Regions from separate parts of the Mesorhizobium sp. M0051 genome, predicted to be linked through region 2. Evidence: riboswitches for the same ligand, from Rfam matches in the RefSeq annotation. Region 2 holds a riboswitch; the other holds the start of a gene.
The links. Region 2 has a riboswitch for S-adenosylmethionine ahead of metX (homoserine O-acetyltransferase MetX). Riboswitches for the same ligand answer to the same signal wherever they lie in the genome.
Positions count from the first base shown of each region.

Region 1: it holds a riboswitch for S-adenosylmethionine, as region 2 does, so the genes downstream of both, NKJ90_RS08540 (O-succinylhomoserine sulfhydrylase) here and metX (homoserine O-acetyltransferase MetX) in region 2, are expected to answer to the same signal.

Region 1 covers NZ_JAMYUT010000006.1:110,232-120,912, reverse strand. The annotation lists gene NKJ90_RS08565 (aspartate aminotransferase family protein) at 39-1,238, shown strand; gene argF (ornithine carbamoyltransferase) at 1,256-2,167, shown strand; gene NKJ90_RS08555 (Hsp33 family molecular chaperone) at 2,276-3,307, shown strand; gene apaG (Co2+/Mg2+ efflux facilitator ApaG/CorD) at 3,349-3,741, opposite strand; gene NKJ90_RS08545 (ceramide glucosyltransferase) at 3,994-5,145, shown strand; gene NKJ90_RS08540 (O-succinylhomoserine sulfhydrylase) at 5,160-6,347, opposite strand; SAM riboswitch at 6,405-6,482, opposite strand; gene NKJ90_RS08535 (2'-deoxycytidine 5'-triphosphate deaminase) at 6,565-7,659, shown strand; gene NKJ90_RS08530 (ABC transporter substrate-binding protein) at 7,759-8,532, shown strand; gene araD1 (AraD1 family protein) at 8,691-9,683, opposite strand; gene mmsB (multiple monosaccharide ABC transporter permease) at 9,887-10,681, opposite strand, start outside.
Region 2 covers NZ_JAMYUT010000014.1:81,753-92,433, forward strand. The annotation lists gene NKJ90_RS16430 (DUF2125 domain-containing protein) at 1-929, shown strand, start outside; partial or broken gene NKJ90_RS16435 (sugar kinase) at 940-1,862, shown strand; gene NKJ90_RS16440 (prephenate/arogenate dehydrogenase family protein) at 1,870-2,805, opposite strand; gene hisC (histidinol-phosphate transaminase) at 2,812-3,921, opposite strand; SAM riboswitch at 4,060-4,137, shown strand; gene metX (homoserine O-acetyltransferase MetX) at 4,250-5,419, shown strand; gene metW (methionine biosynthesis protein MetW) at 5,478-6,092, shown strand; gene NKJ90_RS16460 (glycosyltransferase) at 6,174-7,181, shown strand; gene NKJ90_RS16465 (hypothetical protein) at 7,235-7,609, opposite strand; gene NKJ90_RS16470 (glycosyltransferase family 2 protein) at 7,680-8,615, shown strand; gene NKJ90_RS16475 (DUF1194 domain-containing protein) at 8,682-9,479, opposite strand; gene NKJ90_RS16480 (ABC transporter ATP-binding protein/permease) at 9,690-10,681, opposite strand, start outside.

The DNA.
Region 1 (10,681 bases), on a different contig from region 2:
GCGGCTTTTTTGATTTTCCGGTACCGGAGACGCATATAATGAGCGGTTCGGCGCTTTACGAGACCTTTGCTCGAGCACCCCTGGCCTTCGACCATGGGGAAGGCACTTGGCTGGTTACCGACAAGGGCGAGCGATATCTCGATTTCGCGGGCGGCATCGCCGTCAATTCGCTGGGCCACAGCCACCCGCATCTGGTCGCCGCACTCACCGCACAAGCAGCCAAGCTGTGGCATGTCTCCAACCTCTACGAGATTCCGGGGCAGAGCCGGCTGGGCGAGCGGCTGGTCGACGCCACCTTCGCCGACAAGGTGTTCTTCACCAATTCCGGCGCCGAGGCGCTCGAATGCGCGATCAAGACGGCGCGACGCTACCATTTCGTCAAAGGACATCCCGAGCGCTTTCGCGTCATCACCTTCGAAGGCGCCTTCCACGGCCGCACCCTGGCGACCATCGCGGCGGGCGGTCAATACAAGTACCTCGAGGGTTTCGGGCCCAAGGTCGAAGGCTTCGACCAGGTCGGCTTCGATGACATCGACGCCGCCGAAAAGGCGATCACGCCAGAGACGGCGGCGATCCTGATCGAACCGGTGCAGGGCGAGGGCGGCATCAGGCAGGTGCCGACGCAATCGCTGAAGCGGCTGCGGCAATTGTGCGAGCAGCACGGCCTGCTCTTGATCTTCGACGAGGTCCAGTGCGGCATTGGCCGTACCGGCAAGCTGTTCGCGCATGAATGGGCCGGTGTCACCCCCGACATCATGGCGATCGCCAAGGGCATTGGCGGTGGCTTCCCGATGGGCGCCTGCCTTGCAACCGACGAAGCGGCCGTCGGCATGACCGCTGGCGTGCATGGCACCACGTTCGGCGGCAATCCACTGGCCATGGCGGTCGGCAACGCCGTGCTCGACGTGGTGCTGGAAGAGGGCTTCCTCGAGGACGTCCAACGCAAGGCGCTGCTGATGAAGCAGGGGCTCGCGTCGGTCGCCGACGAGTTTCCCGAGGTCATCGAGGACATCAGGGGTACCGGGCTGATGCTCGGCCTCAAATGCGCCATGCCCAACACCAAGGTGAACATGGCATTGCGTGACCAGCACCTGCTGGCGGTTCCGGCCGGTGACAACGTCATTCGCCTGTTGCCGCCGCTAACCGTCACCGACGCCGAGATTCACGACGCGCTCAACCGCATCCGCGCCGGCGCCAAGGGCCTGGGGGCGGCGCGCGCCCCCGCCGCCGCGAAGTAATCCCGGAACCATTGCTGATGTCAGTTCGCCATTTCACCGATCTTTCCGCTGTCTCCGAAGGCGATCTGCGCCTGATGCTGGACGATGCGGTGGTGCGAAAGGCCCGCCTCAAGGCTGGCGAGCGCACCAAGCCGCTCGAAGGCAAGGTGCTGGCGATGATCTTCGACAAGCCGTCGACGCGCACGCGTGTGTCCTTCGACGTCGGTATGCGCCAGCTTGGCGGCGAGACCATCATGCTGACCGGCACCGAGATGCAGCTCGGCCGTTCCGAGACCATCGCCGACACCGCCAAGGTGCTGTCGCGCTATGTCGACGCGATCATGATCCGCACCACCTCGCATGAGCGGCTGCTGGAGCTGACCGAGAACGCAACCGTGCCGGTGATCAACGGACTGACTGACGACACCCATCCCTGCCAGCTGATGGCCGATATCATGACGTTCGAGGAGCATCGAGGTCCGGTCGCCGGCAAAACCATCGCCTGGACCGGCGACGGCAACAATGTGCTGCATTCGCTGCTCGAGGCCTCTGCGCGCTTCCGCTTCAATCTCAACGTCGCCGTCCCCGAGGGAAGCGAACCGGCACAAAAGCATATCGACTGGTCGCAGGCGCATGGCGGCAAGCTGCATTTCACCCGTTCGCCCGAGGAAGCTGTCGACCAGGCCGACTGCATCGTCACCGATTGCTGGGTGTCGATGGGCCAGGAGCATCGCGCCCGCGGCCACAACGTGTTCTCGCCCTACCAGGTCAATGCCAAGCTCATGGCCAGGGCCAAGCCGGACGCGCTGTTCATGCACTGCCTGCCGGCGCATCGCGGCGAAGAGGTGACCGACGAAGTCATCGACGGGCCGCACTCGGTGGTCTTCGACGAGGCCGAGAACCGGCTCCATGCCCAGAAGGCCGTGCTCGCCTGGTGCCTCGGCGCTTGATCTCTGGGAGCTTGATCTCTGGGAGCTTGATCTCCGGGCGCGTGATGCCTATTTGCGCCGCATCACGCAAATCAAGCGCGTTTCGACGCATGCTCCCGAGAGGGCGGCATGGCCGCGCCCTGGAGCTTTGTTATGTTGGAAACCTATCGAGTGACTGAACATCACCCCAAACTCGGCGAATTCGGCTACGCCGGCGACGATCATGTCGTGCCCTTCGAAGTCGGCCCGCTCGACGTGCGCGGCCGCACCGTCCAACTCGGGCCGATGCTCGATGCCATCCTCAGCCGCCACGATTATCCCGAGCCGGTCGCCCGGCTGCTGGCGGAGGCGTGCGTGCTGACGGTGCTGCTCGGCACCTCGCTCAAATTCGAGGGCAAGTTCATCCTGCAGACCCGCACCGACGGGCCTGTCGACATGCTGGTCGCGGATTTTTCCACGCCCTCGGCGCTGCGCGCCTATGCACGTTTCGATGCCGACCGGCTGGAGGCGCTGGTCGCGGCGGGCGAAACGTCCCAGCAGACCCTGCTCGGCACGGGCGTGCTGGCGCTGACCATCGATCAGGGCGCCCACACGCAGCGCTATCAGGGTATCGTCCAACTCGACGGCGAGACGCTGGAAGATGCGGCGCGTACCTATTTCCGTCAGTCGGAGCAGATTCCGACCGATCTCAGGCTGTCGGTGGCCAAGCTCTTGACGCCCGGCCCGGGCGGCACCCGTGAGCAGTGGCGCGCCGGTGGCATCCTGGCGCAGTTCCTGCCACAGTCGCCCGAGCGCATGCGCGTGCCGGATCTGCCGGGCGGCGATGGCGATCCGCGCGAGGAGATCCACGATCCGGCCGACAATTCCTGGCAGGAGTTGCTGGCGCTGCTCGGCACCACCGAGCCGACTGAACTGATCGATCCGACCATCGGCGCCGAGCGGCTGCTCTACAGGCTGTTCCACGAGCATGGCGTGCGCGTTTTCGGCGGCGTTCCGGTCGCCGACCTGTGCTCGTGCTCCCGGGACAAGATCCGCGGCATCCTCGAGGGTTTTTCCGCCCAGGAGATCAAGGACAGCACCGAGGACGGCGGCATCCACGTCGCCTGCGAATTCTGCTCGAAGCAATATGACTTCGACCCGGCGGAGTTTGCGGCGCAGTAGAGTGTCCCTTCCTTCTCCCGTATAGCGACGGGAGAAGGACGCTAATTCACGGTCCGACGCGTCCCCGGCAGGTCGAGTGAAAATGCGGGGATGGCGATGTCGAACGTCTCGCCCCGCTTGTTGCGCATCGTGTAGTGCCCGACCATGATGCCGGACGGTGTCGAGAGCGGGCAACCGGACGTGTACTGGTAGCTGTCGCCGGGATTGAGTTCGGGCTGGTCGCCGACGACGCCGGGGCCGCGTACCTCTTCGACCCGCCCAGTGCCATCGGTGATGTGCCAATAGCGCGACAACAGCTGGACGGAATCGTCCGACTGATTGTCGATCGTTATCTGATAGCCCCAGACATAGCGGTTCTCGGACGGATCCGAGCGATCCTCCAGATAGAACGGCCTGACCTGCACTTCGATGTTGCGCGTGACGGCGCTGTACATAAGCGGCTCCAATACAATCCGGCAACTTTCGGCGCTCCGTGGTGGCCGGTCAACGGTGCGCGTCCTATCGTCGCGGTCTGCAGGGCAGGTGCCGGCAAAGAATGTCATTTAAGTGACACGTGACAATGATCAATGATGGTGTGCGCCAATCAATGCCGCGCGACTCGGGCGCTCTGTCGAACTGTTGAGATCAGTCGTCATGCCGGCTAGATTGTTCTGGCGGGCCGGTTTTTCTGGAGTTACCGGATCTCGATGGAACTCACTCTCGTAGTCGCCACGCTTTCAATTGCTCTCATCCTCTCAAATCTCGCCAGCATCGTGCTTGCGGCTTCGCGTCTGAAACGGCGCCGCGCTATGGCGCCGCCGGCCGGCAAGCCGCGGCCGGTGTCGATCGTCGTGCCGTCGCGTGGCGTTGAGCCGTTCACCCTCGAGACGTTGGAGCGCGCCTTCTCGCTCAACTGGCCGCGTTACGAGCTGATCTTCTGTGTTGCCCATGCCGACGATCCAGTGGTCAGGCTGATAAACAGGGCGATTGCCCGGTTTCCCAAGGTGCCGGCCCGGCTGCTGGTCGGCGACGACCGTATCAGCGCCAATCCGAAGCTCAACAATTGCGTCAAGGGCTGGGAAGCGGCGCGGCACGACTGGGTTGTCCTGGCCGATTCCAACGTGCTGATGCCGAGAGACTACGTCCAGCACCTGATGGCTGCATGGCGACCCAATACCGGCCTTGTCTGCTCGACGCCAATCGGCTCGCGACCGGCCGGCTTCTGGGCTGAAGTCGAATGCGCTTTCCTCAACACGCTGCAGGCGCGCTGGCAATATGCGGGCGAGGCGCTTGGGCTTGGCTTTGCCCAAGGCAAGAGCATGCTCTGGAACAAGCCGATTCTCGATGCCAATGGCGGCATTCGCGCGCTGGCCGCCGAGATCGCCGAGGACGCCGCAGCGACCAAGCTGGTCAATGGCCTCGGCCTGCGCGTCAATCTCGTCGCCGCGCCCTTCGAGCAGCCGCTCGGCCGGCGCACATTTGGCGAGATCTGGTCGCGCCAGGCCCGTTGGGCGCGCCTGCGCCGCGTCACCTTTCCGCTGTTCTTCACGCCTGAAATCCTGACCGGCGCAGTGGTGCCGCTGGTGCTGGCGCTGATCGCGGCGGCAAGCGGAGGCATCAGCCCCTGGGCAACCGCCATTGCCGTACTGGCAGCCTTCTACCTTCCCGAGTGCGTCCTGGCCCGGTCAAAGGGCTGGTGCCTGTCGCCACGCATGGTCGCGGCGATGGCCACGCGCGACCTGATCCTGCCTGCGATGTGGGCGCGCGGCTGGCTCGGCGGTGCCGTCGAGTGGCGCGGCAACGCGATGACCATCGGCACCAAGGCGGCCAAGCTGGAAGAGACGCCATCCGGCGCCTGAAAGCCAAAGGCTTGCTATTTGGCCTTTAGCGCCTGCGCGATATCCTCAAGCAGATCTTCGGTGTCTTCCAGGCCAACCGACAGTCTGAGCGTGCCCGGCCCGATGCCGAGTTCGGCGCGCGCCTCATCGCTCAGGTTCTTGTGAGTTGTCGTCGCCGGATGGGTGATCAGGCTCTTGGCATCGCCGAGATTGTTGGAGATCAGCACGATGTCGAGCGCGTTCTGCAAGGCGAAGGCCGCCTGCTTGCCGCCTTTGACATCCAGGCAGATCAGCGTCGAGCCGCCCGACATCTGCTTCTCTACGACATCAGCCTGCGGGTGGTCGGCGCGGCCGGGATAGATGACGCGGGCGATTTCCGGCCGCTCGGCCAGGAAATCCGCGATCTTGCCGGCGCTTTCCGTCTGCTGGCGCACGCGCAGCGGCAGCGTCTCCAGGCCCTTCAGCAGCGTCCAGGCGTTGAAGGGCGACAGGCTGGGCCCGGTGTGGCGGAAATAGTCATGCAGGTTCTCGTCGATCCACTTCTTGTCCGACAGGATGACGCCGCCGAGACAGCGCCCCTGGCCGTCAATGTGCTTGGTCGCCGAATAGACGACGATGTGGGCGCCGAGTTGCAAGGGCTTCTGTTGCAAGGGCGTGGCAAAGACATTGTCGACGATCAGCCTGGCGCCGATGGAATTGGCGAGCGAGGCAACCGCGGCGATATCGATCACCTCCAGCGTCGGGTTGGTCGGGCTTTCCAGAAAGAACAGCTTGGTGTTCGGCTTGACCGCCTTTTCCCAATTGGCGATGTCGGTGCCGTCGACCAGCGTCGCCTCGATGCCGTATCTTGGCGCCAGCGTCTCGACCACCCACCGGCAGGAGCCGAACAGTGCACGGGCCGCCACGATATGGTCGCCGGCCTTGGCGCTGCACAGAAGCGCTGCCGTTACCGCAGCCATACCGGAGGCAGTAGCGCGGGCGTCCTCGGCGCCCTCGAGCGCGCACATGCGCTTTTCGAACATGTCGACGGTCGGATTGGCGTAGCGCGAATAGATGAAGCCCGGCTCCTCACCCTTGAAACGGGCTTCGGCGGCCTGCGCCGTTTCGTAGACGTAGCCCTGGGTGAGGTAAATCGCTTCCGACGTTTCGCCGAAACCGGAACGCAGCGTTCCGCTGTGCACGAGTGCCGTCTGAGGCTTCCAGTTGCGCTTGTTGGTGCTCATCGCTCTTCTTCCAGACACAAAAAAACCGGCCGCGAAAGTCGCAACCGGTCCATACGGCCTTGCGGCCCGACGGTCCTTTAGCGACTTGTTTAACGTGGCTGCAAGCCGACCGGCCAAATCACCACGGGATAACGACCCTTTAGACCCGCGCCACGCTTGCGTCAATTGCCGGCTTGATTAAGAGGTTTGTACCAGCGGCGTTGCAGCGGAGTCAGCTTTGCGGCAAACAGGCATTCTTCCCGATCAGGACATTTCGGCGCTCTTCCAGTCCGGCGCGCTGAAGTCGGCGCGTGCGCTCGATGCCGACCAGATCCAGCCGGCCAGTCTTGATCTCCGGCTCGGCGACAAGGCCTGGCGGGTGCGTGCCTCCTTCCTGCCGGGTCCCAACCACAAGGTTTCGGAAAAGCTTGACCGGCTGAAGCTGCATGAGATCAATCTGACCGAGGGCGCGGTGCTGGAGACCGGCTGCGTCTATATCGTGCCCTTGCTCGAAAGCCTGGCATTGCCAGCCAAGATTTCGGCCTCTGCCAATCCCAAGAGCTCGACCGGGCGGCTCGACATCTTTACCCGCGTCATGACTGATCGCGGCCACGAGTTCGACAAGATCGCCGCCGGCTATCAAGGCCCGCTCTTTCTGGAGGTCAGCCCGCGCACTTTCCCGATCGTCGCGCGCACCGGTTCGCGACTGTCGCAGATCCGTTTCCGCACCGGCAATGCGCTGCTGTCGGAAGCCGAACTGCACCAGTTGCATCGCGCGCAGATATTGGTCGCGACGGATCCGCCCAACATTTCCGGCGGCGGCATCGCGCTGTCGATCGACCTGAACGGCGATCAAAGCGGTCTGGTCGGCTACCGCGGCAAGCATCACACCGGTCTCGTCGATGTCGACAAGCGCGCCGCGCAGGAGGTCGTCGACTTCTGGGAGCCGATCCACAAGAGCGGCGCTGGCGAACTGGTGCTCGACCCCGATGAATTCTACATTCTTGTGAGCCAGGAAGCGGTGCATGTGCCACCGCTCTACGCCGCCGAGATGACGCCCTTCGATCCGCTGGTCGGCGAATTCCGCGTCCACTATGCTGGCTTCTTCGATCCGGGCTTCGGCCATTCGGCGTCCGGTGGCACCGGCAGCCGGGCGGTGCTCGAAGTGCGCAGCCACGAAGTGCCGTTCATCCTCGACCATGGCCAGATCGTCGGCCGGCTGGTCTACGAGCACATGCTGAAGCGGCCGCAGGCGCTCTATGGCACCGATCTCGGCTCCAACTACCAGGCGCAGGGTTTGAAGCTGTCAAAGCATTTCCGCCCCGCGCGCTGAACCCATTACCCACAGGCAAAATACTTGCCTGGGCTGGCTCGCCATGCTTGGTTGCCTTCCTGGTCGTCAAGCTGGCGGCGTTCAAGGGGAACCAAGAAAATGCAGATTTCGAAATGGATCATATCGGCAGCAGGCGCTGCCATGCTGGCGATGGCGGCTGGCTCTCTGTCGGTGCAGGCAGCTGAGAAAATCAAGATCGGCACCGAGGGCGCCTATCCGCCGTTCAACACCATCACCTCGGACGGCAAAGTCGAAGGCTTCGATATCGATATCGCCAACGCGCTCTGTGCGCAGATGAAGGTCGAGTGCGAAATCGTCACACAGGACTGGGATGGCATCATTCCGGCCCTGCAAGCGAAGAAGTTCGACGCCATCATCGCCTCGATGAGCATCACCGAGGAGCGCAAGAAGCAGGTCTCCTTCACCAACAAATACTACACGACACCGCTCGCTCTGGTGGCGCCGAAGGACAGCGACCTCACCTCGACCGAACCGGCGGCGCTTGCAGGCAAGACAGTCGGCGCCCAGGCCTCGACCACTCAGGCCGACTATGCCCAGAATACCTATGGCAAAGCGGGCGCCGAGGCCAAACTCTACCCGACCCAGGAAGAAGCGATCACCGACCTGACCAACGGCCGGCTTGACGCCGTGATCTCGGACAAGTTCGTGCTGATGGACTGGCTGAAGAAGGCAAGCGAGGGCTGCTGCAAGCTGGTCGGCGACGTCAAGGGCACGGAGACACAAGCCGGCATTGCCGTCCGCCTGGAAGACACGGCACTGCGCGACAAGCTCAATGCGGCCATCGACGCGATTGTCGCCGATGGCACCTACAAGAAGATCCAGGCTAAGTATTTCGACTTCGATATCTATTGAAGCAGAAATCTCCCCCCTTGAGGGGGAGATGGCCGGCAGGCCAGAGGGGGTCGGCTCGACCGGATGCAACCTTCTTGCGACAGATGGAGGTTGGCGCTTCACGCGAGGCACCCCCTCTGTCGCCTTTGGTGACATCCCCCCCGGGGGAGATCACCCTTTCAAAGCGCCTTCACCGCCACCTTCACCGGCTGTTCGATCTCGAGCGGATTGCGCAGCGGCAGGCCGAAATCCTTGGCCTCGATCTCGAACACGTCGCCCGCTTCAGTACTGATGCCGTCGGCGAAGGACAGCGTCGCCGTGCCGAACATGTGCACATGCACGTCGCCCGGCTGGCGGAAAGCCGCATATTTGAAGTGGTGATGTTCGAGATTGGCGATCGTGTGCGACATGTTCGCTTCGCCGGACAGGAACGGCTTTTCCCACAGCACGTCGTTGTCGCGCACGATGCGCGAGGTGCCTCTGATATCGGACGGCAGGTCGCCGATCAGGATCTCCGGGCCGAACGAAGCGTTGCGCAGCTTGGAATGGGCGAGAAAGAGATAGTTCACGCGCTCGGTGACGTGGTCGGAAAACTCGTTCGACAGCGTGAAGCCGACGCGGAAGGGCGCGCCATCATCGCCGATGACGTAGATGCCGGCCACCTCAGGCTCTTCGCCGGCGTCGTTGGCGAAGGCCGGTGACAGGAGCGCCGCGCCTGGCGCCACCGCCATCGTGCCGTTGCCCTTGTAGAACCATTCCGGCTGCACGCCGATCTGGCCTTTCGCGGGCTTGCCGCCGTCCAGCCCCATGCGAAACATCTTCATGGAATCGGTCAGCTGCTCCTCGCCGTCGGCGCTGAGCTTCTTGTGCATGGAATCGCGTGTCGCGGCCGAACCCAGATGCGTTAGCCCGGTGCCGGTCAGGTGCAGATGCGCCGGGTCTGGATGGTTGATCGGCGACAGCAGCCGGCCCTTCTTATAGGCGGCCTCGAGATCGACCGTTTCGCCAAGCCCCTTGCGCTCGATCAGCGCGACGAGGCCGACGCCGGTGCGGGCGGCCTCCATCGCCAGCGAGTACACGCTGCGGGCGCCATTGATGATCCGGGTCTTGCCGCCGTTGCGGGCAACGACACGGATGGTCTCGGCGTCATCGAGAATCTGGGAGATCAGCATGATGGATCCTCTCTCATTTGTCTTGGCCCGGTTGCCATTTGGCAAACCTTAACCTGCGCGGCTCGGATCTCGCCGCGCCACGGGTTGAACTCTTCGTCCGGATTGCGCTCGCGGGCCTGGTCCTTGAAGGACTTCTTTACGCCGGCAGGTTTACCAGCAGCGCCGCGATCGTTTGCCTCCTGCTTGCCTCGCCTAAAACCTGTTCAAGCCTTGTTCTTGTTGTAGACGTCGAAGATCACGGCGCCGAGCAGCACCAGGCCTTTGACCACCTGCTGCCAGTCGACATTGACGCCCATGATCGACATGCCGTTGTTCATCACGCCCATGATGAAACCGCCGACAACCGCGCCGATGACCTGACCGACACCGCCCATCGCCGAGGCGCCGCCGATGAACACGGCCGCAATCACGTCGAGCTCGCTGCCGAGGCCGGCCGCCGGCACAGCTTGTCCCAGCCGCGCCGCTATGATCAGGCCGCCAAGCGCAGACAGCACGCCCATATTGACGAACACCATCAGCGTGAGCCGCTCTGTCTTGATACCCGACAGCTGCGCCGCCTTGGCGTTGCCGCCCATTGCATAGATGCGGCGGCCGATGGTCATGCGCTTGGTGACGAAGACGAACAGCGAGATCAGCACGCCCATGACGAGCAGCACCACCGGCAGGCCCCTGTAGCTGGCGAACTGGTAGACCAGGAACAGTGCCAGCGCGCTGCCAACCAGCGTCTTGATGACGAACAGGGGAAAAGGCTCGGCCTCATAGCCATGGCGTTCGCGTTTGCGTCGTGTGCTCAGCCCGAAATAGGCGTAGGCCAGCACAGCGATCAGCCCTAGCACGATCGTCGTCATGTGCAGCGTCAGTCCGCTGCCTATGATGGTCTTGCCGGCCGCGTTCACCGTCGGCGGGATAAGCGTCAGTGGCCCGATGACATCCGGGATAAAGCCGGAGCTGAGCGCCTTGAAGCCGTCGGGAAGCGGTCCCACCGAGGATCCGCCGCC
Region 2 (10,681 bases):
TGCTGTTTGCCATCTACAGCGGCGGCTGGTTCTATCTGGCCAACCGGGTAAGGAGCGAGGCCGACAAGGCGGTTGCCACGCTGAACAAAACTGGCGTCGAAGCCGGCTGCGACAACCTCCAGGTCAGCGGCTATCCCCTGAGCTTTACGGTCTCCTGCGACAATTTGGCTTACGAGGACGATGCCAGGAACGTCGCCGCTTCGGCCGGCAGTTTCAACGCAGCCGCCCAGATCATCCAGCCTCTGTCACCGGTTGCCAATCTGCGCGGCCCGCTCAGGACTTCCGTGCCAGGCATGGCGCCGTTGTGGATCGACTGGGACAACCTGCAGGCCAACGTCAAATTGTGGTGGCCACTACCGCAGCGGATTGCTCTGGAGGCGGAGGGCCTGTCCGGCCAGACCGATCCGGCCGACGATACCGATCCGGTGCAATTGTTCAGCGCCGGCAAGGCGGCTGGCCAACTGCAGCCGAATGGGGCGGACATCGACTATCTCGGCAGTTTCGGCGATCTCGAGATCAATCCCGGCGCGATCGGCGGGCGCGTGCTGCCGGCGCTCGATGCCAGCGGCGACGCGACGCTGAAGAACGGCATTGCACTGATCGGCACGCAGGTGAGAAGCCTGCGCGGCCAGGCAATCGAAATCCGCAACCTCTACCTGTCGTCGGGCACGGCGCGCATCACCGTTTCAGGACCGCTTTCGGTCGATGCCGAGGGCCTGGTCAACGCCGATCTGATGATCAGGCTGAAGGACCCGAAGGCGGTGGCTGCCATCCTCGGCGCCGCCATACCCGAGCAGAAAAGCCAGATCGAGCAGGGCTTTTCTGCCCTGGCGGTGCTTGGCAACGAGCCATCGATGCCGCTCAAGGTGGTCAAGGGCAAGGCCTCGCTCGGCTTCATCCCGCTGGGCAAGATCAAGCCACTCGATTAAGCGTCCCTGTATGAACAGACCGGCAAAACTTCTGAGCGTCGGCGCGCTGACGCTGGACACCATCCTGCGTGTCGAGACACTGCCCCCGCATCAGGGCAAATTCATCGCCTCCGACGGCGTCCAGATCGCCTCGGGCATGGCCACCAGTGCTGCCTGCGCCGCGCACCGCTTGGGCGCCGAGGTGTCGCTGTGGGCTAGTGCGGGTGACGATCCCGTCGGCGACCATCTCGTTGCCGCGATCGAAGCCGAAGGTGTCGATTGCGCCTATGTCCGCCGCGTCGGGGCGCTCGCTCGGCGCTGGCCTCGATCCTGGTCGATGCGCATGGCGAGCGCATCATCGTGCCGTTCTATGACAGACTTGCGCAGGCCGATCCCGAAGCCTTGCCGCTCGCCGACCTCATGGCATTCGACGCCGTATTGGTCGATGTCCGCTGGCCGGGTGCGGCAGCACTTGCGCTGAATGCGGCACGCGCCATCGGCCGCCCGGCGATCCTCGATGCCGACACCGCGCCGCTGGAGGTCCTGGAACAGCTGTTGCCGCTCGCCTCGCACATCGTCGCTTCGGAGCCGGCGGCGCGCATTGTCTGCGGCCAGGCGCTCGACCCGGAAACGGCTTGCGCCGATCTCGCCAGCCGCACCGACGCCTTTGTCGCGGTGACTGGCGGCGCGGCGGGGAGTTGGTGGCACGACCGTTCCGCAGGCTGTGTGCGTCATGTCGCGGCGCCGAGGATCAAGGCGGTGGATACGCTCGCCGCCGGCGATGTCTTTCACGGCGCCTTCGCCGTCGGCCTGGCGGAAGCCATGCCCGTCGAGCATGCTTTGCGCTTTGCCAGTGCGGCCGCCGCGCTCAAATGCCTGCGCTTCGGCGGCAGGCTTGGTGCACCGAATAGAGCCGAGACGCTGGCGATGGTTGCGGCGACCTGGCCTGCCTGAAACGAATTTAAGTCTTGGCCGGGTGTTCGACCGCCTGACGGCCAAAATCGGGCACGTCGATGTCCTGGCCGGCCTCGATGATCGAGCGGCGCACGGCGCGGGTGCGGGTGAACAGGTCGAAGAGTTTTTCGCCGTCACCCCAGCGAATCGCGCGTTGCAACGACGCTAGGTCTTCCGAGAACCGCGCCAGCATTTCGAGGATTGCATCCTTGTTGTGCAGGCATACGTCCCGCCACATGGTCGGGTCGGAAGCGGCAAGGCGGGTGAAGTCGCGGAAGCCCGAAGCCGAATACTTGATCACCTCGGACTTGGTTACCGACTGCAGATCATCGGCGGTGCCAACGATATTGTAGGCGATGATGTGCGGCAAATGCGAGACGATGGCCAGCGTCATGTCGTGATGCTGAGGATCCATCGTGTCGATGTTGGCGCCGCAGCGGCGCCAGAATTCCGACAGCCGTTCCAGCGCGTCCGGGTCAGTATCGGGCAGCGGCGTGAAGATACACCAGCGATTGTCGAATAGGTCGGCAAACCCGGCATCGGGGCCGGATTTCTCTGTGCCCGCCAGCGGATGACCGGGAATAAAGTGAACGCCGGCTGGCACATAAGGCTGCATCTGCGCGATGACAGATGCCTTGGTCGAGCCGACATCGGTGAGGATCGCGCCCGGCTTCAATGAAGGCGCAATTTCCTCGGCGACCGTGCCGGACGAGCCGACCGGCACCGAGACGATGACCAGATCGGCATCCCTGACCGCTTCGCTCGCATCGGTGGTGTAGGAATCACCCAGCCCAAGTTCTTTCGCTCGCGCCAGCGTCGCGGCACTGCGGGTCGAGATGGCTACGCGGCCAGCCAGCCCCTCGCGGCGGATGACGCGGGCCAGCGACGAGCCGATCAGGCCGATGCCGACCAGCGCGATCTTTTCAAACATCGGTGATGTCATGGTGTTCTAGCTTTTCAGGAATGTCGTGAGTGCGGCGACAACGCCGCGATTGGCCTCTTCGGTGCCGACGGTCATGCGCAGCGCGTTGGGAAAGCCGTAGCCGGAAACGCGCCGCAATATATAGCCGCGCGCCGTTAGATACTCGTCCGCCGCAGCTGCGGAATGCTTGTTGTCCTCGGGAAAATGAATAAGGACGAAATTGCCGACGCTCGGCGTCACCCGCAGCCCAAGCTTGGTGAACTCCTCGCTCAACCATGCCAGCCAGGTCTCGTTGTGCGCGACGCTGCGCTCGACATGGGCGCGGTCGCGGATCGCCGCGATGCCGGCCTCGATCGCCGTTGCATTGACGTTGAAGGGGCCACGCACGCGGTTGATCGCGTCGACGATATGCATCGGCGCGTACATCCAGCCGATCCGCGCTCCACCAAGGCCGATCTTCGAGAAAGTACGGGTCATCACCACGTTCTCGGCGCTGCCGACCAGCTCGATGCCGGCTTCGTAATCGTTGCGGCGGACATATTCGGCATAGGCGGCGTCGAGCACCAGAAGCACATGCCTTGGCAAACCGGAATGCAGCCGGCGCACCTCCTGGAACGGCACATAGGTGCCGGTCGGGTTGTTGGGATTGGCGAGGAACACGATCTTGGTGCGCGGCGTGATGGCGGCCAGGATGGCGTCGATGTCGGCGCGCTCCTCTTTTTCCTTGATCGTCACCGGAACGGCACCCGCCGACTGGATGTAGATCTTGTAGACCATGAAGGCGTGTTCGGTGATGACAGCCTCGTCGCCGGGCGCCAGATAAGTCTGCGCCAGCAGGCCGAGGATCTCGTCGGAACCGTTCGAGCAGATGATGTTGGCCGGGTTGAGACCGTGCACTTCGGCGATCGCTTCGCGCAGCCGCCTGGCGGTGCCGTCGGGATAGACGTCGAGCTTTCCGGCAATCTCGCGCGCGGCTTCGATCGCTTTTGGCGAGGAACCGAGCGGGTTCTCGTTCGACGAAAGCTTGTAGACCTTGGCGACGCCGGCAGGCGCCGTGCTCTTACCCGGCACATAGGCGTCGATGTCCATGATGCCCGCGCGCGGGGTTGGACGTGCCTTGTCCGGTGTCTGGCTCATGTCGCAAAATCCGTCGAGAACGCTTCCTCAGGGAAGCCGCAGCGGAAATACAAGCCGTGGCCCGCAATGTCGAGAGGTGACCGCCTCCGGACAATGGCTGGCCGTTGACGCCGGCCTGCCGCAGCCCTAGAAGGGGGTACGAACTACCGTGGTGATTTGGCCGGTCGGCTTGCAGCCACGTTAAACAACTTGCTAAAGGGCCGTTTGCATCCTGTAACCGGCTTTGCGACTGCAATGCCGGTTTTTTATTGCCCGCGCCGGCCGGACACCGCATCGGCATCGATTTTCGAAAAGCACGGTGCAGGGATCAAGGTGTGAGATGGATGCAATGGCCGCTCTGCGTGCTCGCAAAACCAACAACGAGGCCGACCAGCCGTCGAGCCCGGTCTTGCGTTTTGGGCCTGACAAGCCGCTCAAGCTCGACGCTGGCACGCTGCTGTCGCCGTTCCAGATCGCCTACCAGACCTATGGCACGCTGAACGACGCCCGCTCCAACGCTATCCTCGTCTGCCATGCCCTGACCGGCGACCAGCACGTCGCCAGCACCAATCCGGTGACCGGCAAGCCGGGTTGGTGGGAAGTGCTGATCGGCCCCGGCAAGATCATCGACACCAGCCGCTTCTTCGTCATCTGCTCCAACGTCATCGGTGGTTGTCTTGGTTCCACCGGCCCGGCCTCGACCAATCCCATCACCGGCAAGCCCTATGGGCTCGACCTGCCGATCATCACCATCCGTGACATGGTGCGCGCGCAGCAGATGCTGATCGACCATTTCGGCATCGAAAAGCTTTTCTGCGTGCTCGGCGGCTCGATGGGTGGCATGCAGGTGCTGGAATGGGCGTCGAGCTATCCGGAGCGCGTCTTCTCGGCGCTGCCGATCGCTACCGGCGCGCGCCATTCCTCGCAGAACATCGCATTCCACGAGGTCGGCCGGCAAGCTGTCATGGCCGATCCGGACTGGCATGGCGGCAAATATTTCGAGCACGGCAAACGCCCGGAAAAAGGCTTGGCGGTGGCGCGCATGGCCGCCCACATCACCTATCTGTCGGAGGCCGCGCTGCACCGGAAATTCGGCCGCAATCTGCAGGATCGCGAAGCGCTGACCTTCGGCTTCGACGCCGACTTTCAGATCGAAAGCTATCTGCGCCACCAGGGCATGACCTTCGTCGATCGCTTCGACGCCAATTCCTACCTCTACATGACCCGGTCGATGGACTATTTCGACCTTGCAGCCGACCATGGCGGCCGGTTGGCCGACGCTTTTGCCGGTACCAAAACCCGCTTCTGCCTGGTGTCCTTCACGTCGGATTGGCTGTTTCCGACCGAGGAGAGCCGCTCGATCGTGCATGCGCTGAACGCCGCCGGCGCCTCGGTGTCCTTCGTCGAGATCGAGACCGATCGCGGCCACGATGCCTTCCTGCTGGACGAGCCGGAACTGTTTGCCGCCATCAACGGCTTCATCGGCTCGGCGGCCCGGGCGAGAGGGCTCAGCGCATGACCCTGGAAAGTTGCGGACTGGTCTGTCCAGGATCATGCTCCACGCAGGAGGCGGCATCATGAGTGTCAACCGCGACCAGCGCGTCGACCTCGAGGTCGTCGCCAATCTCATCCCGCCGCAGTCCCGCGTGCTCGATGTCGGTTCGGGCGACGGCTCGCTGCTCGAATTGCTGCAGGACACCAAGCAGGTCGACGGCCGTGGGTTGGAGCTGTCGCAGCGCGGCGTCAACGAATGCGTGGCGCGCGGCCTCTCGGTCATCCAGGGCGATGCCGACAAGGATCTCGAATTCTATCCCGACAAGGGCTTTGACTTCGTCGTCCTGTCGCAGACGCTGCAGGCCACCCGCAACCCGAAGCTGGTGCTCGACGAACTGCTCAGGATCGGCAACCGCGCCATCGTATCCTTTCCCAATTTCGGCCATTGGCGGGTGCGCCTGTCGCTATTCATCCAGGGTCGCATGCCGGTGACAAAGGACCTGCCCTATTCCTGGTACGACACGCCCAATATCCATTTCTGCACCATCCGCGACTTCGTCAATCTGTGCGACGAACTCGGTGCGACAGTGGAGAAGGCGACGGCACTCGACGCCAACGGCCAGAAGATCGGTCTGTCGATGCCGTGGTGGTTCTGGAATTTCTTCGGCCAGCAGGCGGTGTTCTTGCTGAAGCGGTAGCTTGCGACACGCCGTCGCTTGATCGACAAGGATTGCCTCTATACTGGGACGAGTAGAGTGTAGTCACATGGAAGCTGATAAATGGCCGGCGCAGAGATAAACGAAGAGTCCACAACATATTCGCTCGTCGTGGAAATGGAGAACGCTAGATCCGTCGATTGGGACGAAGTCGGCGTTGGGCTGAACGCGTTGGCGCGTGAGATAGCTGCGGTTTCGTCGATCGGCTTCACCAGACCGGATGTTATCATATCCCACGCCGGTACGGACGACGACGCGGAATCCCTTCACAGCGACATCAAGGGAGAAGCGCCGCAGTTGGCGCAGGTTGCCGACTTGACCTTTGTTGCCTGCCCTGGCGGTCGATATTATGAGCTCAAGAACAATGGCATCCGGAAAGCGGATTCAGATGTAGTTGTCCTGACCGATTCCGACACGGTTGCAGAATCGGGATGGCTCTCAACGATTCTTGAGCCCTTTAAGGATCCCCGCGTTATTTGCGTAAACGGATTTACGCATCTTTTGCATGACGATTTCGCGTCGAGAACGTTTGCGCTGATCTGGTTTTTCCCTTTGGCGCACGGAGACGGACGATTTGCTTCAAAACGGGCGATCAATGCGAACAATGTAGCCCTTCGCCGGAGCGGGTTTGCGGAAAATCCTTTTCCGGAGAACAATGGCTTCAAGGTCTCTTGCACCCTGCTGATGCGTAATCTGCAACGCCAGGGTCACGAGATTCGCAATGTCAACGCACGCGTCTACCACTATGCGCCGCGGGGTTTGCGGTTCTTTGTCTGGCGCGCCTTGGTAACAGGTCGCGATGCCGACCGGAAATTTGTGGACCTTGCCTCGCCCGGCCGCATGCGACGGGTAGCCAAGTCTTTCAGCCGGTGGTTCACCATGTCGTGGCGCACAACACGACGCGTTGTGGGCCATGCTCGGGACACAGGGATGCCGCTTTGGCAAATTCCGTTCTCCCTGATTGTCGGTCAGATATTTTATGGATTGGCATTCTGGGGCCAGTTTAGCTTCGCCACCGGTATGGTAGGTGATAAAATTGAGAAGCTGCCTGACTATGTCGAGCACAGCTAGCCGACGCTCTTCATAAACCAAAATTGAGGCATATCGCTTTGTCGCAATAGAGTTCACGTTTGGCCAAGGACATCCGTGGCCTTGTGCGCATATTCGACGCAGTCGGCGAGCCCCATCGGCCTCCGCTCATGATTGAATTTCCCTTTGGAGGGCAGCCGACAAGCCAGCCTCCCAAGGCAATCTGTCGAAACGCCGAGCACAATACGATTACGTCCGAGGTAATGGAATATATGCTGTCCGCAGCGGCAGGCCGCTTCCGTGGTGATTCGTAAATGCTCTGTTCGGCAATGCTGTTGCAAATGGAGCGCTAATAACGGGAATTCGTTGGCTTGCGCGGGTCGAGTATCGGTAAAGTGGATGACACGGGCAGTTGCTTTTTGTAGCGTCGTATCGACTACGAGATGTCGCGGAAAGGAAGTTCGATCCATTCGACCGTTCCAAGAATCGAAAAGTCCTGGATAGACGCGCAGCTCTGCGCAGGGAAACAGCTGACACGACATGGCCGGGATCATAGATCCGACACCTCTCGTTACCGTCATCACGCCGACCCACAACCGGCGCGAAACGGTGTTGCGCGCCGTGGAAAGCGTGCTTTCCCAAAGCATGCCAAGGCTCGAGCATATTGTCGTTGACGATGGCTCGACCGACGGAACCGAGGCGGCACTTGCCCGCATTCAAGACCCGCGGCTGATTTATGTCGGTGCGAAATGGCGAGGCGCCAATGCCGCCAGGAATGCCGGCATCGAGCGGGCCCGGGCGCCCGTGGTGACATTCCTCGATTCGGACGACGTTTACCTGCCGCACCGGCTTGAACGAACCCTGGCCCGCTTCGACGACAATTCCGCACTTCAGGTATTGATCAGCTCTTTTGTGTCCCTGAAGGGCAATCGCGCCACCAATTGCATCAATCGCGATGCGTTCGTGAGCCCGACGATGCTGGAACGGACGCTGGTCGCACAGACGATCTTCATCGCCGGCTCCGCGATAACCGCTCGCCGCGAGGCCTTGCTGGGCATTGGCGGTTATGACAGCGACATCACCCGGATGCAGGACCGGGAATTGCTGCTGCGGCTAGCGCGCCGTCATGGCGCTCGGTTGTCCGAAGACATCGACTGGACGAAATACAACTCGGAAAACTCCATTTCAGGCCGCCGTGACGGCTATGTCGAAGCCTATGCGAACCTGATGGGCAAACATCCGCATATTGCCGACGCCTACCCGCATATTCCGCCATACATGATCTCGCGGCAGATTATCGCCGATATTCTCAGGGGCCGGATACCTCAAGCATTTGAGGGCTACATGGCCAATCGCTCGTCGAAATCGCTCGGCTACACGCTGCCGGAACTGATGCACGGCTATATTCACGGCCGGCGCTGGCGCCGCGATCTCTACAACGAGTTCCGCGACAAGTTTGGCGCCCGACCGGCCTAATTGCATGTCGCCTAAAAGTGTCCACCGGTTCTAGACTACGACATGCACGACAAGTTCCAGTAAGGCTCACCGGTCGAGTTCCGGAAAATACGGATCGGACAAGAACCGCCTATCCCGTTCGCCCTGCAGACAGTCTATCGGCGTCGCCACGTCGACGGGCATGATTCTCGCCTCGTCCTGATTGCCGCTTACTTCGAGGATCAGCTTGCGCCGGATGGCCGTCGAAAATTCGGCGGCCGCATAAATCGGCAGCACAAAGGAACCGGGCCCGCCGCTCACGCACTGCGCGTAATACTGGTCGAGATGACTGAAGGTGGGTGATGGACTGATCAGGATTGGCAATCCATTGACGACGATGCCCTTTGCGGTCGCCGCATCGCGCGTGGCGGTGACCGGCGGCCCGATATTGTTCGGACCGTCACCGGAAATATCGATGACGCTCCGTTCGCCCTTGAAAGAAGTGTGATCGAAAAGCTCGGTGCCGAAGGCCAGCGCACCGGAAATCGAGGTGCCGCGGAAGCTGCGGAACGGGCGGGCCGCAACCTTGTCGGCAAAGAGGTTGGCGCTCTCCGCGCTGTCGATGATCTGCCAGCCGATGACCGCGTCGTCACGCACCGTGCCGGCCCATTCGAAATAGGTGAGCGCGATCCGGCCGGTGGCGCCGGCGCGAACAGCCTTGATAAAGTCAGGATGTCGCAGCGCCTCGACATAACCGGCGCGCTGCAGGGCGAACTCCTTTTCGTCCATCGACAGCGATATGTCGACTGCAAGCACCAACTCGACGTCGACGGCCGGCGCATCCGGCGGCGAGGCGGCGGCCTGGGCGCAGGCAAGACAGGCAAGCAGGCGCAAAGCATCAAGCATGGCCGTCGCCAGGGTTGTTCCTCTGGACAAGCTTGCGGCGCGATCACGGCAGAATAAAGCTTTGCGCGGAGGAATTCTGGGAAAAGCATCGGACGGCCTTCCCAGGAAAAGCGCATAGCGCCTTCCCCCTAGGATTTGCGTCAAAACAAACGATTGGAGCGGATCGGCGTTTCCGTGAAACGATGAACCGCTCTGAACATGAACATCGGTCTATGCCTTGCGGCGGGCAGCGACTGGCGGCGGTTCGATGGCGCCGGCCCTGACGCGGGCGGGCTTCAGAGCGGGAGCGCCGGTATCCTTGACGATCGTCAACGCGCGCGGAAAGAACTGATTGTTGTGCAGGCCGCGCCCTATGTTGAGGATCGCAGTCCCAGGCAAACGCTTCTCGAGCATGGCCAGCACTCGCCGTAGCGACGGGCCGTCAAATGCATCCAGTGCTTCATCGATGATCACCCATTTCGGCTGCCGCAAGGCGAGTCTGGCGAAGGCCAGCGAGCGCTGTTCGTCATCGCCCAGCTCGTGGTCCCATCGCCCGGCGCGGTCGAGCGACGACGACAGCCATTCAAGACCGACCTCTGCAAGCACCTTCGAAATGTCGGCGTCACTCGCCGGCGCGGGTCCGTTCGGGTGATCAAGCACCTCGCGCAACGTGCCGGTCGGGAAATAAGGGACGCGCGGCACGAATATGAGGGTTTCTGCCGCCGGCAGGCCGATCCGCCCGCTTCCCCATGGCCACAGGCCGGCAATGGCACGAAAGAACAGCGTCTTGCCGGCGCCCGCCTCGCCGATGACCATGACGCGCTCGCCGGGACGGATTTCGACATGCTGGTCCGCGAGCCTCGTGCAGCCCTCCGGCGAGGCCACTTCGAGCTTCTCGAAAGTCAGGTTGCCATTGGCGTTGTCGCCGAACTCGATGCGCCTTTCCGTGTCGTGGAGCACATCGATTTCGTCGAGAGCGATGCGGAAATCGGCGACGCGCATCAGCGTGGCGCGCCAATCGGCGATGCTGCCGATGTTGTTGATGAACCAGCGCAGCGACGAATGGACCTGGTTGAAGGCCCCGACCGCCATCATCAATCCGCCAAAACTGATATCACCTGCGAAGTACACCGGCGAGGCGACCAGGATTGGCGCGACGACGGTGATCCAGCCATAAGAGTCGGTCACCCAGGCTAGATTGATCTGTGCGCTGTAGATGCGCC